Regions from separate parts of the Shewanella sp. BJSY2023SW001 genome, predicted to be linked through region 2. Evidence: predicted binding sites of a transcription regulator. Region 2 holds the regulator's gene; the other holds the start of a gene.
The links. Region 2 encodes LexA, which represses DNA repair genes until DNA is damaged. Its sites were predicted from a motif close to TACTGTATNNNNATACAGTA; they were not measured.
Positions count from the first base shown of each region.

Region 1: the regulator LexA is predicted to act here: its motif matches at 4,282-4,301, upstream of recA (recombinase RecA).

Region 1 covers NZ_JBKORF010000069.1:15,923-23,616, forward strand. The annotation lists gene rdgC (recombination-associated protein RdgC) at 1-97, opposite strand, end outside; gene ACMHXH_RS15985 (porin) at 390-1,322, shown strand; gene mutS (DNA mismatch repair protein MutS) at 1,526-4,084, opposite strand; gene recA (recombinase RecA) at 4,402-5,466, shown strand; gene ACMHXH_RS16000 (regulatory protein RecX) at 5,478-5,909, shown strand; gene alaS (alanine--tRNA ligase) at 6,378-7,694, shown strand, end outside.
Region 2 covers NZ_JBKORF010000076.1:22,513-30,206, reverse strand. The annotation lists gene ACMHXH_RS17030 (cytochrome c oxidase subunit 3) at 1-571, opposite strand, end outside; gene ACMHXH_RS17025 (cytochrome c oxidase assembly protein) at 568-1,131, opposite strand; gene ctaD (cytochrome c oxidase subunit I) at 1,133-2,743, opposite strand; partial or broken gene coxB (cytochrome c oxidase subunit II) at 2,762-3,883, opposite strand; gene ACMHXH_RS17010 (cell division inhibitor SulA) at 4,354-4,845, opposite strand; gene lexA (transcriptional repressor LexA) at 4,842-5,462, opposite strand; gene plsB (glycerol-3-phosphate 1-O-acyltransferase PlsB) at 5,725-7,694, shown strand, end outside.

The DNA.
Region 1 (7,694 bases), on a different contig from region 2:
GAGAAAAGGTGAAACCCTCAAGGGCAGTCTCCAGTGCCTCTATATCGGTAGAAAATGGTTTGTTGAAACGATATACGGTGAGATTTTTAAACCACATGACAGGCGCTCTTTGAAAAATAAAGCCGCAGTGTAAGGCATGAAATCCTCAAGGTAAACCCGCCCCGTTAGCACAGATTTTTCAACCCGGGAAAGATTTAACCAAAATGTCATATGGTGTATTGCTTGTCGCTAGCCCGCGTGGTTAAGGGCTTTTGCCTTTTTTAAGGAGATTCTAAAGGCATAATGAATCTGGCAGGTTAAAAGATGAAATAAAACTGCAACAGACTCGTTGCACACTTTCGCTCGTTCCAAACCAACAACCAAGACGAAGAGAACGTCGAAAGGAATTAATGATGAATGCATTTTGCAAAACACTACTCGCTTCAGCCATAGCTTCAGTCTCTCTGGCCTCTGCCCACGCTGCCGAGCCGCTGACCGTTTACGGCAAGTTGAATGTTACTGTTCAGTCAAATGACGAAGCTGCTGCTGACGATTCTGAAACTGCGGTTCAAAGCAATGCCTCTCGTTTTGGCGTGAAAGGCGAATTCGATCTGGGTAACGATCTGGCTGCATTCTACACAGTGGAATATGAGGTAGATACAGGTAATGATGCCAAAGATAACTTCTTGGCTCGTAATCAGTTTGTTGGTTTGAAAGGTAACTTCGGTGCTGTCTCTGTGGGTCGTAATGACACCATGTTGAAAGTCGCTCAAGGTAAAGTTGACCAGTTCAACGACCTGTCAGGCGACCTCAAGAGCCTGTTCAAGGGTGAAAACCGTATTGAGCAAACTGTAACTTACCTGTCACCTTCATTCGGTGGTTTCAAAGTTGGTGCCACTTATGCTGCTGAAGCTGCCAAGTCACAGGGTGGTGAAGATGGGTTCTCTATTGCTGCCATGTACGGTGACAAGGATCTGAAAAAGAGCGCAGTATTCGCCTCTGTTGCTTATGACTCAGAAGTTAAGGGCTACGATGTCCTGCGCGCCACAGTACAGGCCAAGCTGGCCAACTTCGTTCTGGGTGGTATGTTCCAGCAGGAAGAGAAGTCCGTCGATGGTGACAGCAAGAACGGTTACCTGTTGAGCGCGGCGTACAAGATTGATGCAGTGACTCTGAAAGGTCAGTGGCAGGATATGGAAGATAAGGGTGATTCCTGGTCTATCGGTGCTGACTACAAGCTGGGTAAGCCAACCAAGCTGTTTGCCTTCTACACCAATCGCTCCATGGAAAATGTGGATGATGATGACAAGTACATAGGTGTTGGTCTGGAGCACAAGTTCTAAGTCAGGCCATGATGCATTGAAGGAGAATCTGGGCTCAGTGTTGAGCATTTAAACCAGGATCTTATGGAAAAGCTGAAAATCCGATGACCAGTGTCATCGGATTTTCTATTTTACGAAGCAGCCTTCATATCAACCGCGCAACAGGCACATTTGCTCGGTGAAATCGTTGTTTCAAGTTGAGCTGAAAACTGAAATTCAAAGGTTTAGTTTGCCAACGCCTTGAGTTTATAGATTAAGTCCAGCGCCTCTCTCGGGCTGAGTTCATCCGGATTCAGTCTGCCAAGCAGAAGTTCAAGCTCAGATGGCGGTGTTTCCAGTTGCAGTGTGGCCTGTGCCTGAACATGGGGTGCCTGACCGTGATCGCGACTTTCAAGTTGTTGCAGTTTCAATTTGGCGGCCTTGATCACCGAGGCCGGAACACCGGCCAGTGAAGCAACCTGCAAACCATAGCTCTTGCTGGCGGCTCCTTCTTGCACTGCGTGCATAAAGACTATGCTGTCGCCATGCTCCATGGCATCCAGATGTACATTGGCAACCTGGGGCATCAATTCTGCTAACTGAGTCAGCTCGAAGTAATGGGTGGCAAACAGTGTCATGGCGCCCAGTCGCTGGGCCAGATACTCTGCCGCCGACCAGGCCAGTGACAAGCCGTCATAGGTGGAGGTGCCGCGGCCAATCTCATCCATCAGCACCAGGCTCTCTGCGGTCGCATTGTGGAGAATATTGGCCGTTTCTGTCATTTCCACCATAAAGGTGGAGCGGCCCGAGGCCAGATCGTCCGAGGCGCCGATACGGGTGAAGATCCTGTCAACAGGCCCCAGAATCGCCTTATCTGCCGGCACAAAGCTGCCGATATGTGCCATCAGGGTGATCAGCGCCACCTGACGCATGTAAGTGGACTTACCGCCCATATTGGGGCCTGTGACCACCAACATTTTACGCTCAGGGCTAAGGGTTACCGGGTTGGCGATAAAGGGAGCCTGGCTGACTCGCTCAACTACTGGGTGACGCCCGGCTTCAATATGTATGCCCGGCTTATCGCTCAACTCCGGTTGGTGGTAGTTGAGGCTGTCGGCCCGCTCGGCAAAGTTGCTCAGTACATCCAACTCGGCCGCCGCCATGGCAAAGGCCTGCAGTTCGCTGAGCTTGGGCAGCAGGAGATCGAACAGCTCGTCCCAAAGCTGTTTTTCCAGTGCCAGCGCCTTGCCCTGACTGGAAAGCACTTTCTCTTCATACTCTTTCAGTTCTGGGATGATATAGCGCTCGGTGTTTTTCAATGTCTGGCGTCTTTGGTAGCTCAGAGGCACCAGTGCCGACTGGCCGCGGGAAACTTCGATATAGTAGCCGTGTACCCGGTTGAAGCCGACTTTCAGGGTGGCTATTCCCGTTTGCTCTTTTTCCCTGACTTCCAACTGTTGCAGATAGTCACTGGCGCCTTCACTAAGGCGGCGCCATTCATCCAGTTCGGCATGATAACCATCGCGGATCACGCCGCCATCACGAATAAGTACCGGCGGGTTGTCGACAATCGCCCGCTCCAGCAGCGCGAGCTCTTCAGGGAATTCACTGAGCTGACGTTTCAAACGGCCAAGCTCGGGGCTTTGGGTATTTGCCAATAGTTGCTGCAGTTGCGGCAACAGCGCCAGCGCTTGTCGCAGACGGGCAAAGTCTCTCGGGCGGGCGCTTCTCAGAGCCAGGCGCGCCATGATCCGCTCCACATCACCAAGCGCCTTTAGGTCGTCATGCAACGGCTCGAACAGGCCGCTGGCAATCAACTCTGCCACAGCGGTTTGCCGCAGGCCAATCTGTTGATGGTCTCTGAGTGGCTGATGGATCCAGCGCTGTAACATCCTGCTGCCCATGGGGGTGGCGGTTGCATCCAGCACCGAAGCCAAAGTATTGTCCCGGCCACCGGCAAGGTTCACCGTCAGTTCTAGATTCCGCCGGGTGGCAGCATCCAACACTATACTGTCGCTCTGGTTAAAGCGGGTAATGGCATTGATATGGGGCAGAGCGGTGCGCTGGGTATCTTTGACATACTGCATCAGGCAGCCGGCCGCCTGCAGTGACAGCCTGGCGTCTGTTATGCCAAAACCACGCAGATCTTTGGTGCCGAATTGATCCAGCAACAATCGCATGCTGGTATCCAAGTCAAACTCCCACTCGGGACGACGGCGTTTGCCCTTGATGCCGGCAATCAGGCTTTGTTGGGAAAAGTCTTCGCTGTAGAGCAGCTCGGCCGGTTTGGTGCGTTGCAGCTCGGCCTCCAATGATTCAAGGGTGGCCAGCTCGGCAATCACAAAACGGCCGGAGGCCACATCCAAGGTGGCGTAGCCAAAACCGTTCTTGCCTTCGTAGACGGCGGCCAGCAGGTTATCCTGACGTTCTTGCAGCAGCGCTTCATCGGTGAGAGTTCCGGGAGTCACTATGCGCACTACTTTGCGCTCGACCGGCCCTTTGGACGTGGCCGGATCACCAATCTGCTCACAGATGGCAACCGACTCACCGAGCTGCACCAGCTTGGCTAGATAGCCCTCCACCGCATGATAAGGAATACCTGCCATAGGAATAGGATCGCCACCACTCTTGCCTCTGGCCGTCAGTGAAATACCCAAGAGCTCGGAGGCTTTTTTGGCATCATCGTAAAACAGCTCGTAAAAGTCCCCCATGCGATAAAACAGCAGCATTTCGGCATGCTGCGCCTTCATCGATAGATACTGGCGCATCATAGGGGTGTGTTTTTCCAAATCCGGGTTATCCATAGGCGTAATCACTGCATTCATGGGAGCTTTCAGATATTTCCTTGACTGTGTTTCCAAGAGCGGTTGCCCTTTTTCAATGGCGCCAATAGTATCAGTTATTCATCACTGAGCCAGTCGTGGGCGGGGAAATTTTACGCCTTCGGTCACAAGTGATTGATCAGCAAGCGGCCTTTAAATAAATTACCGCCAGCACTTGATACTGTATGATTGTACAGTATACTAGGTGGCAGATTGGTATTTACCCCAAAGCTCTGAATAAAGGGGCGGCAACATAGATTTCAGGCGACGTATTACGCCGCAATCAAGAGGGAACAGGAATGAAAATAGATCCAAACAAAGAGAAGGCGCTTAACGCAGTTCTGGGACAGATAGAGAAGCAGTTCGGTAAAGGTTCTATCATGAAACTGGGTGAAGACAGAACCATGGATGTCGAAACCATCTCTACCGGTTCGCTTTCTCTGGACGTGGCTCTAGGGGCCGGCGGTCTGCCAATGGGCCGTATTGTTGAGATCTATGGTCCTGAATCTTCAGGTAAAACAACTCTGACACTGGAAGTGATTGCTGCGGCGCAGCGTGAAGGCAAAGTCTGTGCCTTTATCGATGCCGAGCACGCACTGGATCCTATCTACGCCAAGAAGCTGGGCGTGGATATCGATAACCTCCTGTGTTCTCAGCCAGATACGGGTGAACAGGCGCTGGAGATCTGTGATGCGCTGACTCGCAGTGGTGCCGTTGATGTTATCATTGTTGACTCAGTGGCGGCTCTGACTCCCAAGGCTGAAATCGAAGGTGAAATCGGTGATTCCCATATGGGGCTGGCGGCTCGTATGATGAGCCAGGCAATGCGTAAGCTTGCCGGTAACCTCAAGCAGTCCAACACTTTGCTTATCTTCATCAACCAGATCCGGATGAAGATTGGGGTCATGTTCGGTAACCCTGAAACCACCACTGGTGGTAACGCTCTTAAGTTCTACGCCTCAGTTCGTCTCGATATCCGCCGTACAGGCGCTATCAAAGAGGGTGATGAGGTTGTTGGTAACGAAACCCGGGTTAAAGTGGTTAAGAACAAGATTGCCGCCCCCTTCAAACAAGCCGATTTCCAAATTCTCTATGGTCAGGGTATCAACCGTACCGGTGAGCTGGTTGATTTAGGCGTAGCCCACAAGCTGGTGGAAAAATCCGGTGCCTGGTACAGCTACAAGGGTGACAAGATTGGTCAAGGCCGCGCCAATGCAGGTAAGTACCTCAAGGAACACCCTGAAGTGGCTGCCGAAATCGAAGCGGCACTGCGCGCTAAACTGCTCAGCAAAGCAGAAGCAGCTCCTGCCAGCGCCGAGACGGGTGAAGGCAATATCGACTTGGAAACCGGAGAAGTTTTCTGAGCCAGTCGGTAATGGATGTTGCGGTCGCGCTGTTGGCGCGCCGCGACTATGGCCGCGAGCAACTCAAGAGCCGTTTACTGGGCAAGGGCTTTGAGTCGCTTGAGGTAGAACAGACTTTGGATAGTCTGGAAACCAAAGGCTTTATCGATGATCAGCGTTTCGCTGCAGCCTTGTTGCGCAGCCATATTGCCAAGGCCCACGGCCCGGGAAAAGTGCGTCAGGCACTGATGCAAAAAGGCTTGAACAAACAGTGTATCGAGCAGGTTTTGGATGCCTGTGATTGTGACTGGTTTGCCTTGGCGCGCAGCCGCGCACTAAAGAAATTCGGCGATACTCCCGCTGATGATATGAAAGAAAAGGCTCGCCGAATTCGTCACTTGATGGGGCAGGGCTTTAGTTATGATCAAGTGGCATTCGCCCTTGAATATGACCCTTACGACTGATTTTTCTCTATCACTAAAGCCCTTTTCATAACCAAGTTTACCGCTGCCAAATCTCTGCAACTGACTTCATTTGACAAACCCCAACATTCACTCTTATTAAGTTGCAGCCTTTTTTGCGCTCTGTACCAGCACGCAATCCAGGTGCTAGTTTTTGCGCTTGTCGCCCATGGTTATATCCCGCTAAAGCCTCTGTATCCTGGTTTGCCCGCGCAGGTTTCTATACTCGCTGAGTAATTCAACACCTATGGCAAATAGCATTTGCCTACCCCGTTAATCCGGTTTTGGCTTATGCCGTTAATGCTCTCTGTACCTCGGCTGTATCAGGCGTCATACCCTGCGCAATCTAATTGGTATTCTGGCGCTGCATGCTTATAATGCTTGGCAAAAGAGCGCTCGAGTGGCCGGGCGATGCACGCCTTTAGACCACTTTTTATACATTATTCAGGCTTAAGTAACTCAGGACGATTTATGTACCAAACCACAGCAGCACTCAGAAGTGCTTTCCTGGAGTTTTTCCGCAAGAATGGCCATCAGGTAGTCGACAGCAGTTCTCTGGTGCCAGGCAATGACCCCACTCTGCTATTTACCAACGCCGGGATGAACCAGTTTAAAGACGTATTCCTCGGTATGGACAAGCGTAGCTACAGCCGCGCTACCACTTCGCAGCGTTGTGTTCGCGCCGGTGGTAAACATAACGACCTGGATAACGTGGGTTATACGGCCCGTCACCACACCTTCTTTGAGATGCTGGGTAACTTTAGCTTCGGTGATTACTTCAAAGAAGATGCCATTCGCTTTGCCTGGAATTTCTTGACCGAAGAGCTCAAGCTGCCCAAGGAACGTTTGTGCGTTACCGTTTATCAATCCGATGATGAAGCCTTTGATATCTGGAACAAGCAGATAGGAGTTCCCGCCGAGGATATTATCCGTATCGGCGACAACAAGGGCGCACCTTATGCTTCAGATAACTTTTGGCAAATGGGCGATACAGGCCCTTGTGGTCCTTGTACTGAAATTTTCTATGACCACGGTGACCATATCCCTGGCGGTCGCCCAGGTACACCGGAAGAGGATGGCGACAGATTTATTGAGATCTGGAACATAGTTTTCATGCAGTACAACCGTCAGGCCGATGGGGTGATGGAACCTCTGCCCAAGCCATCTGTTGATACAGGTATGGGGATAGAGCGTATTGCCGCCATTATGCAAGGTGTGCATTCCAACTATGAAATTGACGTGTTCCGCACTCTGATTGCCAAGACGGCCGAGATCATCGGCGTAACAGATCTGGAAAACAAATCCCTGCGGGTTATTGCCGACCACATCCGCTCTTGCGCTTTCTTGATTGCCGATGGCGTGATGCCGTCCAATGAAGGCCGGGGCTATGTACTGCGGCGTATCATCCGCCGCGCCGTGCGTCACGGTAACAAGCTGGGTGCCACTGATACCTTTTTCTATAAGCTGGTACCTACACTTATTGACGTGATGGGCGATGCCGCCAAGGGCCTTAAGGCGACTCAGAGCATAGTGGAAAAGGCGCTGAAAGCCGAAGAAGAACAGTTTGCCCGTACACTTGAGCGTGGTCTGGGGATTCTGGATGTAGCCCTGTCTGAACTCAAGGGCGATACCCTGGATGGTGAAACTGTATTCAAGCTCTATGACACCTATGGTTTCCCTATGGATCTGACCGCCGATGTTTGCCGCGAGCGTAATATCAAGGTCGATGAAGAGGGTTTTGATGCGGCGATGGCCGAGCAGCGTAGCCGGGCTCAGGCCGCCGGTCAA
Region 2 (7,694 bases):
GCCAAAGGGTTAAGGCGGTGCGTTTGCCTTTCTCTAACCCCAGGTGGGCAAAATGCAGGGTAATAGAGGAGGTAAGCAGAATAATGGTGTTGAAAAGGGGTAAACCATTCCAACCCATGGCTTGGGTTTCAGTGCCGTCCGGGGTTTTCAGTAAGGGCCAGCCTGCGCTGAATCCAGGCCAGAGCACTTCGTTGGTCATGGCATTGTTGGATGCACCACCCAACCAAGGCACTGCCACCATACGGGCATAGAAGAGGGCGCCGAAAAAGGCCGCAAAGAACATCACCTCAGAGAAGATGAACCAACTCATTCCCTGCCGAAATGACCTGTCCATCTGTGGCGAATAGAGACCACTCATGGATTCATGGATCACGTTTCTGAACCAGCCAATCAGCATGAACAGAATGACAGCAATTCCTGTCAGCAGTACGTAGCTGCCGTGGCCACCGTCAGACTTGAGCTGGGATACATAAGTACCGGCACCATAGGCGATAAGAAAAAGCCCCAATGCGCCGACAATCGGCCAGGCGCTTTGAGCCGGAACATAATAGTGTTCATGTTTACTGGTCATTTCGCTGCTCCTTGCTCCAGGGCATCGGATATCTGTCTATCCGTGATGTCATAGAGGGTGTAAGAGAGGGTCAGAGTGCTGATGGAGTCCGGCAGGTCCGGATCCACGTAAAACACCAGCGGCAGCTCGGCACTGGCATCGGCAGCCAGCGGCTGCTGATTGAAACAGAAGCACTCGGTTTTATTGAAGTAGGCGGCGCCTTGTCCCGGTGAAACGGAAGGGATCGCCTGACCTATCTTGTATTGGTGTGACAGGTTGCGGGCCAGAAAGCGGGTATGGGTCAACTGGCCGGGATGCACCTTGATACGGGTCACTTCCGGCTTGAACTCCCACGGCATTCCCTTGGCCACCTGAGAGATAAACTCCACAGTGACCAAGCGGCTGTTATCCACTTGGGCACTATAAGTGGCGGCGCTGGTGTTGGTCTTGCCATTGATCCCCAACTGCTGACAAAGCACGTCATAGAGCGGCACCAGGGCAAAGCCGAAGCCGAACATGGCTACGGCGCCAAGTAGCAGCAGGCGTACCAGTTTACGGTTGTCGGGGCGGGAGTCTGCCATATCACTTAATCTCCGGCGGAGTGCTGAAGGTGTGATAAGGCGCCGGACTTGGGAGTGTCCACTCAAGTCCTTGGGCACCTTCCCAAGGTTTGGCCGGAGCCTGGGCGCCGCCGCGAATACACTTGATCACCAGTACCAGAAATATCAGCTGTGACAGGCCAAAGGCAAAACCGCCTATGGAGACAATCTGATTGACATCGGCAAACTGCACCGAGTAGTCGGGGATGCGTCTGGGCATACCGGCCAGTCCGAGGAAATGCATCGGGAAGAACAACACATTGACCGAAATGACCGAGCACCAGAAATGCCACTTGGCCAAGGTCTCGCTGTACATATGCCCGGTCCACTTGGGTAGCCAGTAATAGGCGGCGGCCATGATGGAGAAGATGGCACCGGTGACCAGCACATAATGAAAATGGGCAACCACAAAGTAAGTGTCATGGTATTGGAAGTCGGCTGGGGTGATTGCCAACATCAGGCCGGAGAAGCCGCCTATGGTGAAGAGAATAATAAAGGCACAGGCGAACATCATAGGGGCTTCAAAGCTGATGGATCCCCGCCACATGGTGGCAACCCAGTTGAATACCTTGACCCCGGTTGGCACGGCAATCAGCATGGTGCAGTACATAAAGAAGAGTTCGGCAAAGACAGGCATACCTGTGGTGAACATGTGGTGTGCCCACACCAGGAAGGAGAGGATCGCGATGCTGGCAGTGGCGTAGACCATTGAGGCGTAGCCAAACAAAGGTTTGCGACTGAATGCCGGAATGATGGCCGAGATGATGCCGAATGACGGCAAGATCATTATGTACACCTCGGGGTGGCCGAAGAACCAGAAAATATGCTGGAACATCACAGGATCTCCGCCGCCGGCGGCATCGAAGAAGCTGGTGCCGAAGAATTTGTCTGTGAGTACCATGGTCACAGCCCCGGCCAATACCGGCATAACGGCTATCAGAAGGAAGGCGGTGATAAGCCAGGTCCAGACGAACAGGGGCAGCTTCATCCAGTTCATGCCAGGTGCGCGCAGATTCACTATGGTGACTATCACGTTGATCGCCCCCATGATTGAGCTTATCCCCATGATATGTATTGAAAAAACAAACAAGGCTGTGCTGTCTGCGCTATAAGTTGTCGACAATGGCGCATAGAAGGTCCAGCCAAAATTGGGGCCGCCGCCTTCCATAAACAATGAGCTAAGCAGGATTAAGAAGGCGAAGGGTAAAATCCAAAAGCTCCAGTTGTTCATCCTCGGCAGCGCCATATCCGGCGCACCTATCATCATGGGGATCAACCAGTTGGCCAGGCCGGTAAAGGCCGGCATCACGGCACCAAAAACCATGATAAGACCGTGTACTGTGGTCATTTGGTTAAAGAAATTGGGCTCGACCAGTTGCAAACCGGGCTGGAATAATTCAGCACGGATCACCATGGCCATGGCGCCCCCGATTAGGAACATGATGAAGCTGAACCAGAGATAGAGTGTGCCTATATCTTTATGGTTGGTGGTCAGCAACCAGCGCATGATCCCCTTGGGGGCGTGATGATGCTGGTGTTCCTGTTCAGTGACTTCCTGAACACCGGCTTTCGCATCTTGACTGAATGAGTTCATCTTCTTCCCCTACTGCCCGTGGTTATTGACGTCGGCGGCTTGCACTGTGTCGCCTGTGTTATTGCCCCAGGCATTGCGCTCATAGGTCACCACAGCGGCCAGTTCCTTGGCGGTAATCTGTTTGCCGAAGGCTTGCATGGCGGTGCCTGTCTTGCCATGGATCACTATGTCCAGATGGGCTGCTATTGGACCTATGGCAATAGCACTGCCCTTGAGCGCCGGGAACACCCCTTGAAGTCCGGCGCCGTTTGGCTGATGACAGGCGGCGCAGCGCGCCATATAGATCTGTTCGCCAAGCGCCATGGCTTCATCATGGCTCATGGTCTCACTGAGGGCCGCCTGAGCTTCTTCGGCGGCCGTAGCCGCGGCTTGTTTCTGCTTTGCCATCCAGGCGTCGAACTCATCTTCTGCCAGTACCTGCACCACAATCGGCATAAAGCCGTGGTCTTTACCGCAAAGCTCGGCACATTGGCCGCGGTAGATCCCCGGCTTGTCCACCCGGGTCCAGGCTTCGTTGATAAAACCGGGATTGGCGTCTTTTTTGACGGCAAAGGCGGGCACCCACCAGGAGTGGATCACATCATCTGAGGTCATCAGGAATCGGACTTTACGATTGATGGGCAATACCAACGGCTTGTCGACTTCAAGCAGGTAGTGCTCGCCCTTGGCTTCCTGGCCTTCTATCTGGGACCTCGGCGTTGCCAATATGCTGAAGAAGTCGATGTCTTCGCCGAAATAGCTGTAGTGCCATTTCCATTGCGAGCCGGTGATCTTGACCGTCAGGTCGGCATCACTGGGATCCTCCATGGCAATCAGCGTCTTGGTTGCGGGGATTGCCATCAGGATAAGGATTAAGAAGGGGATAAGCGTCCAGGCAATTTCTACCTTGGTACTTTCATGGAATTGGGACGCGACTGCCCCTTTGGATTTTCTATGGTTGATCATGGCGTAGATCATCACGCCGAATACGACCAAACCTATGGCGCAGCAGATATAAAGAATGATCATGTGCAGGTGATACACCTTGCCACTGATCTCAGTTACCCCTTGAGTCATATTCAAGGGCATATCTGCCTGAGCACCTGGAGACAACAAGCTGACGCACAACAAGGTCAGCAAAACACACAGCCATTGCTTCACAAGACATCTCCTCTGTCAATTGCATTCGCAACTACAAAGAAGAGTCACACAGTAAGTCTTTGCTCTATGCAAACTCTTCAGTTCCCAAAAAAGCAACGATGACTTCAAAGTGCGGCGGCGGTTTCACTTAGATCTAGGTATACAGGTGGTAACCACTGTTGCACTTACCGCTGAATATACTCAGCATTTCCGGCGACGGCCTTACTCGCTATAAAGCGAAATGGGACGTTCAACCTACGACGAATTGCATGGAGATAACACAATCGTTGTTCTTACATTACTTGTAGATTAAATTTTGATCAAGATCACGATATTTTCTAACTGTATGAAAGAAAAGCGTCTGTTAATCTAGAGGTGAATTCTGCGTGAGGGGCTGACCAGCGCGGCTTTGCGTCGATTTACAAGGAAAGGTATTGCACCCAAAAGGCACAGAATAAAGGCCATCCCAGGAATGGCCTTTATTCATACAATTAATGGATGGAGCGGGTAAGTTCGTTGAGGCGGTTATCCATCTCTTTCGCCTGCCGTCCTGTTTCCAGCACTATTCCCATGGCTCTGGCGTTACGGGCAACCAGCTGCAATCGACGGTTATCACGGGCATCCAGGCTGTTTATCCAACTGATCACTGCACTGGAGGTGCCGTTGGTCAAGGCTCTTTCCGTTGCCCACAGGGCTTCGATTTCATCCTTGGTGCGCACCAAGAGAACTCTATCCATTCTGACACCGGCCCTTGCTAAGGTTTCCTTGTAACCTATGTTGGCAGGGGCGTTAATCAAGACTATCCAGCGTCCCTGTTGACTCAATTGCGCCAATTGAGGGCAGAGGCGTAATAATTCCTGACGTCCCTGGCTATGGCTGGCCAAGCTGGAGATGCCGGTATGTTGCCAAGGCTGATTGCCGGCAATACTGGTGTCTGTCCACAGGCCCGGGTGTCTTGGGGCGTTGCCCGTCATTATGCTCATAGCCAGTCTCCATTGCGTATTATGCCTACCGCCAGTCCTTCAATGGTCAATGGCTGGAAAGTCAGGTCGACTTTGATTGGGGAGTAAGCCTCGTTCTCGGCATGTAGATAAACCACATTACCTTTCTTTTCAAAACGCTTCACTGTTACATCGTCTTCAACCCTGGCCACCACGACTTGACCGTTACGGGCTTCTTGTACCTTGTGAACCGCCAGGAGATCACCTTCGAGAATGCCTATGTTCTTCATGCTGTCGCCGCGTACCCGCAGTAGGAAGTCGGCGCAGGGATGGAACATGCCAGGGTCGACCTGGTAATACTGCTCAACATGCTCCTGTGCCAGTATGGGTTCCCCGGCAGCGACCTGGCCTATTAAGGGCAGACCTGCTTCTGACTCCGCTTGTTCATCATGTGACAAGCGAATACCACGAGAGGTGCCTGGCATGATCTCAATACAGCCTTTCTTTGCCAGTGCCTTGAGGTGTTCCTCTGCGGCATTGGCACTCTTGAAGCCTAACCGGGTAGCAATTTCAGCCCGGGTTGGCGGCATGCCGGTGTCGGCTATATTGCGTTTAATCAATTCCAGAATCTGTGCCTGGCGCGGTGTCAGTGGTCTCATGGTGATTCCTGTTTTTTCATACAGTACCTGTCAGTATATACAGTATTTTGATCAGCGCAAGTATTAACCAAAATTGAAACGTTTAGGGGAGGGTAAATGTTTTAACCTGTGGCAGATTTGGACAGTCAGGCTTACGAATTATGTGGAGTTCAAGGAATTTGCCAGAGGAGCTGCCGGGACCGGTTCGCACCTTCCCTAGCTAAGATTCAGGAAGTTCTGGTATTCTATTGGGCTATTGATTGTGGCTCAGACACTGAAAAACATGTCCAAACAAGATTCATTCTGGTTTAAATCACTTCGCTGGCTCCAAAGCAAGCTGGTGCATACCACTGTGGTGCCTCAGGATCCTTTCGCCGATTTGAACCTGGATCTCGCCAAGCCGATGGCCTACGTGATGAAGACGGAGTCTGTCAGTGATATCGCGGCGTTGGCGGAAGTCACCCGTAAGTTTGGTTTGCCTTGCCCTTATGAGACGCTCAAGGTTGATGATATTACCGTTCCCAGAGTCGTCTGCCTGGAAGGTGCAAAGCCCCTGTTCGGCAAGCGCAAGGGCAATAAACCTTTTCTCAGCTGTTTCACCTCTTTGCTTCATTTGCATCAGACCAATCCACAACTGGATATTCAATTGGTGCCGGTGAGTCTCTATTGGGGCCGAACTCCGGGTAAGGAAGATGACAGCATGCGCGCCGCCGTATTTGAGCGGGAAAACCCCACTTGGTTGCGCAAGTTTCTAATGATCTTGTTCCTGGGGCGAGACAACTTTGTGCAGTTTTCCAATGCGGTCTCGCTGCGGCTGATGGCCGATGAACATGGAACCGATAAAGCTATTGCCCATAAGTTGGCGCGAGTGGCCAGGGTACATTTCCGCCGTCAGCGTAAGGTGATGACCGGGCCATTACTGCCCAACCGTCAAGCGCTGTTTAATGAACTGTTGCGTTCAGAAACCCTTAAAAAGGCTATAAAAGAGGAAGCCGCAGCCAAGAAGATCCCCGAGGCCAGGGCCAGGGAAATGGCGGAGGAATATCTCGATGAGATTGCTGCCCACTATTCAGACAGCCTGGTGCGTATTGCCCAGCGGATCCTCACCTGGTTATGGAACAAGCTCTACAAGGGGATCAACATCAAGGGCGCCGAGCAGATACGCCAGCTGCATCATGATGGACATGAGATAGTTTATGTACCTTGCCATCGCAGTCATATGGATTATTTGCTGCTCTCCTATATTCTCTATTTTCAGGGTATGGTTCCGCCTCATATCGCCGCCGGTATCAACCTGAACTTCTGGCCTGCCGGGCCTATATTCCGCCGTGGTGGTGCCTTCTTTATCCGCCGCAGTTTCAACGGTAATAAACTCTATACTGCAGTGTTCCGTGAGTATCTGGATCAGCTGTTTGCCAAAGGCTATTCGGTTGAGTACTTCACCGAAGGTGGCCGCTCCCGTACCGGGCGGTTGTTGTCGCCCAAGACTGGGATGCTGGCGATGACGGTCAACTCTGTGTTGCGGGGTATTGAGCGACCAGTGACTTTGGTGCCTGTGTACCTGGGCTATGACCACGTTATGGAAGTGGCCACTTATCACAAAGAACTCAGCGGCAAGAAGAAGCAAAAAGAATCTGTCTGGCAAGTGGTTGGCGCCTTGCGTAAGTTGGGTAATTTTGGTCAGGGTTATGTAAACTTTGGTGAGCCCGTGACGCTGCAGAATTTCCTCAGTGAGGCGGCACCTAACTGGCGCGAAGAGGTGGCAGCCGATCCCGAGCAGAAACCCAGCTGGTTGACTCCGGCTGTCAATACTCTGGCCAATCGGGTCATGACTCATATCAACGATGCTGCTGCTGCCAGCGCAGTGACCCTCACCAGCTTGGTACTATTGTCCTCAGAGCAGAATGCGCTGGAACGAAACCAGTTGGAACGTCAGTTGGACTTGTATTTGGATCTGCTCAAGGAAGTGCCTTACACCCAGTACATCTCGGTGGCCGAAGGTGACGGTAAGCAATTGCTGCAACAAGGTCTGGAGCTGAATAAGTTTACGGTTCAGGAAGATGAACTGGGCGATATCATCTCAATCGACGAGTCGATTGCGGTAACCATGACTTACTATCGCAACAACATCATTCACCTATTTATGGTGCCTTCTTTGCTGGCCAGCTGCCTGGTGCGTCAAGAGCAGTGCTGCCGATCTCGGATGCAAGCGGTGCTTGAGGATTTCTACCCTTTGCTGCAGGCCGAGCTGTT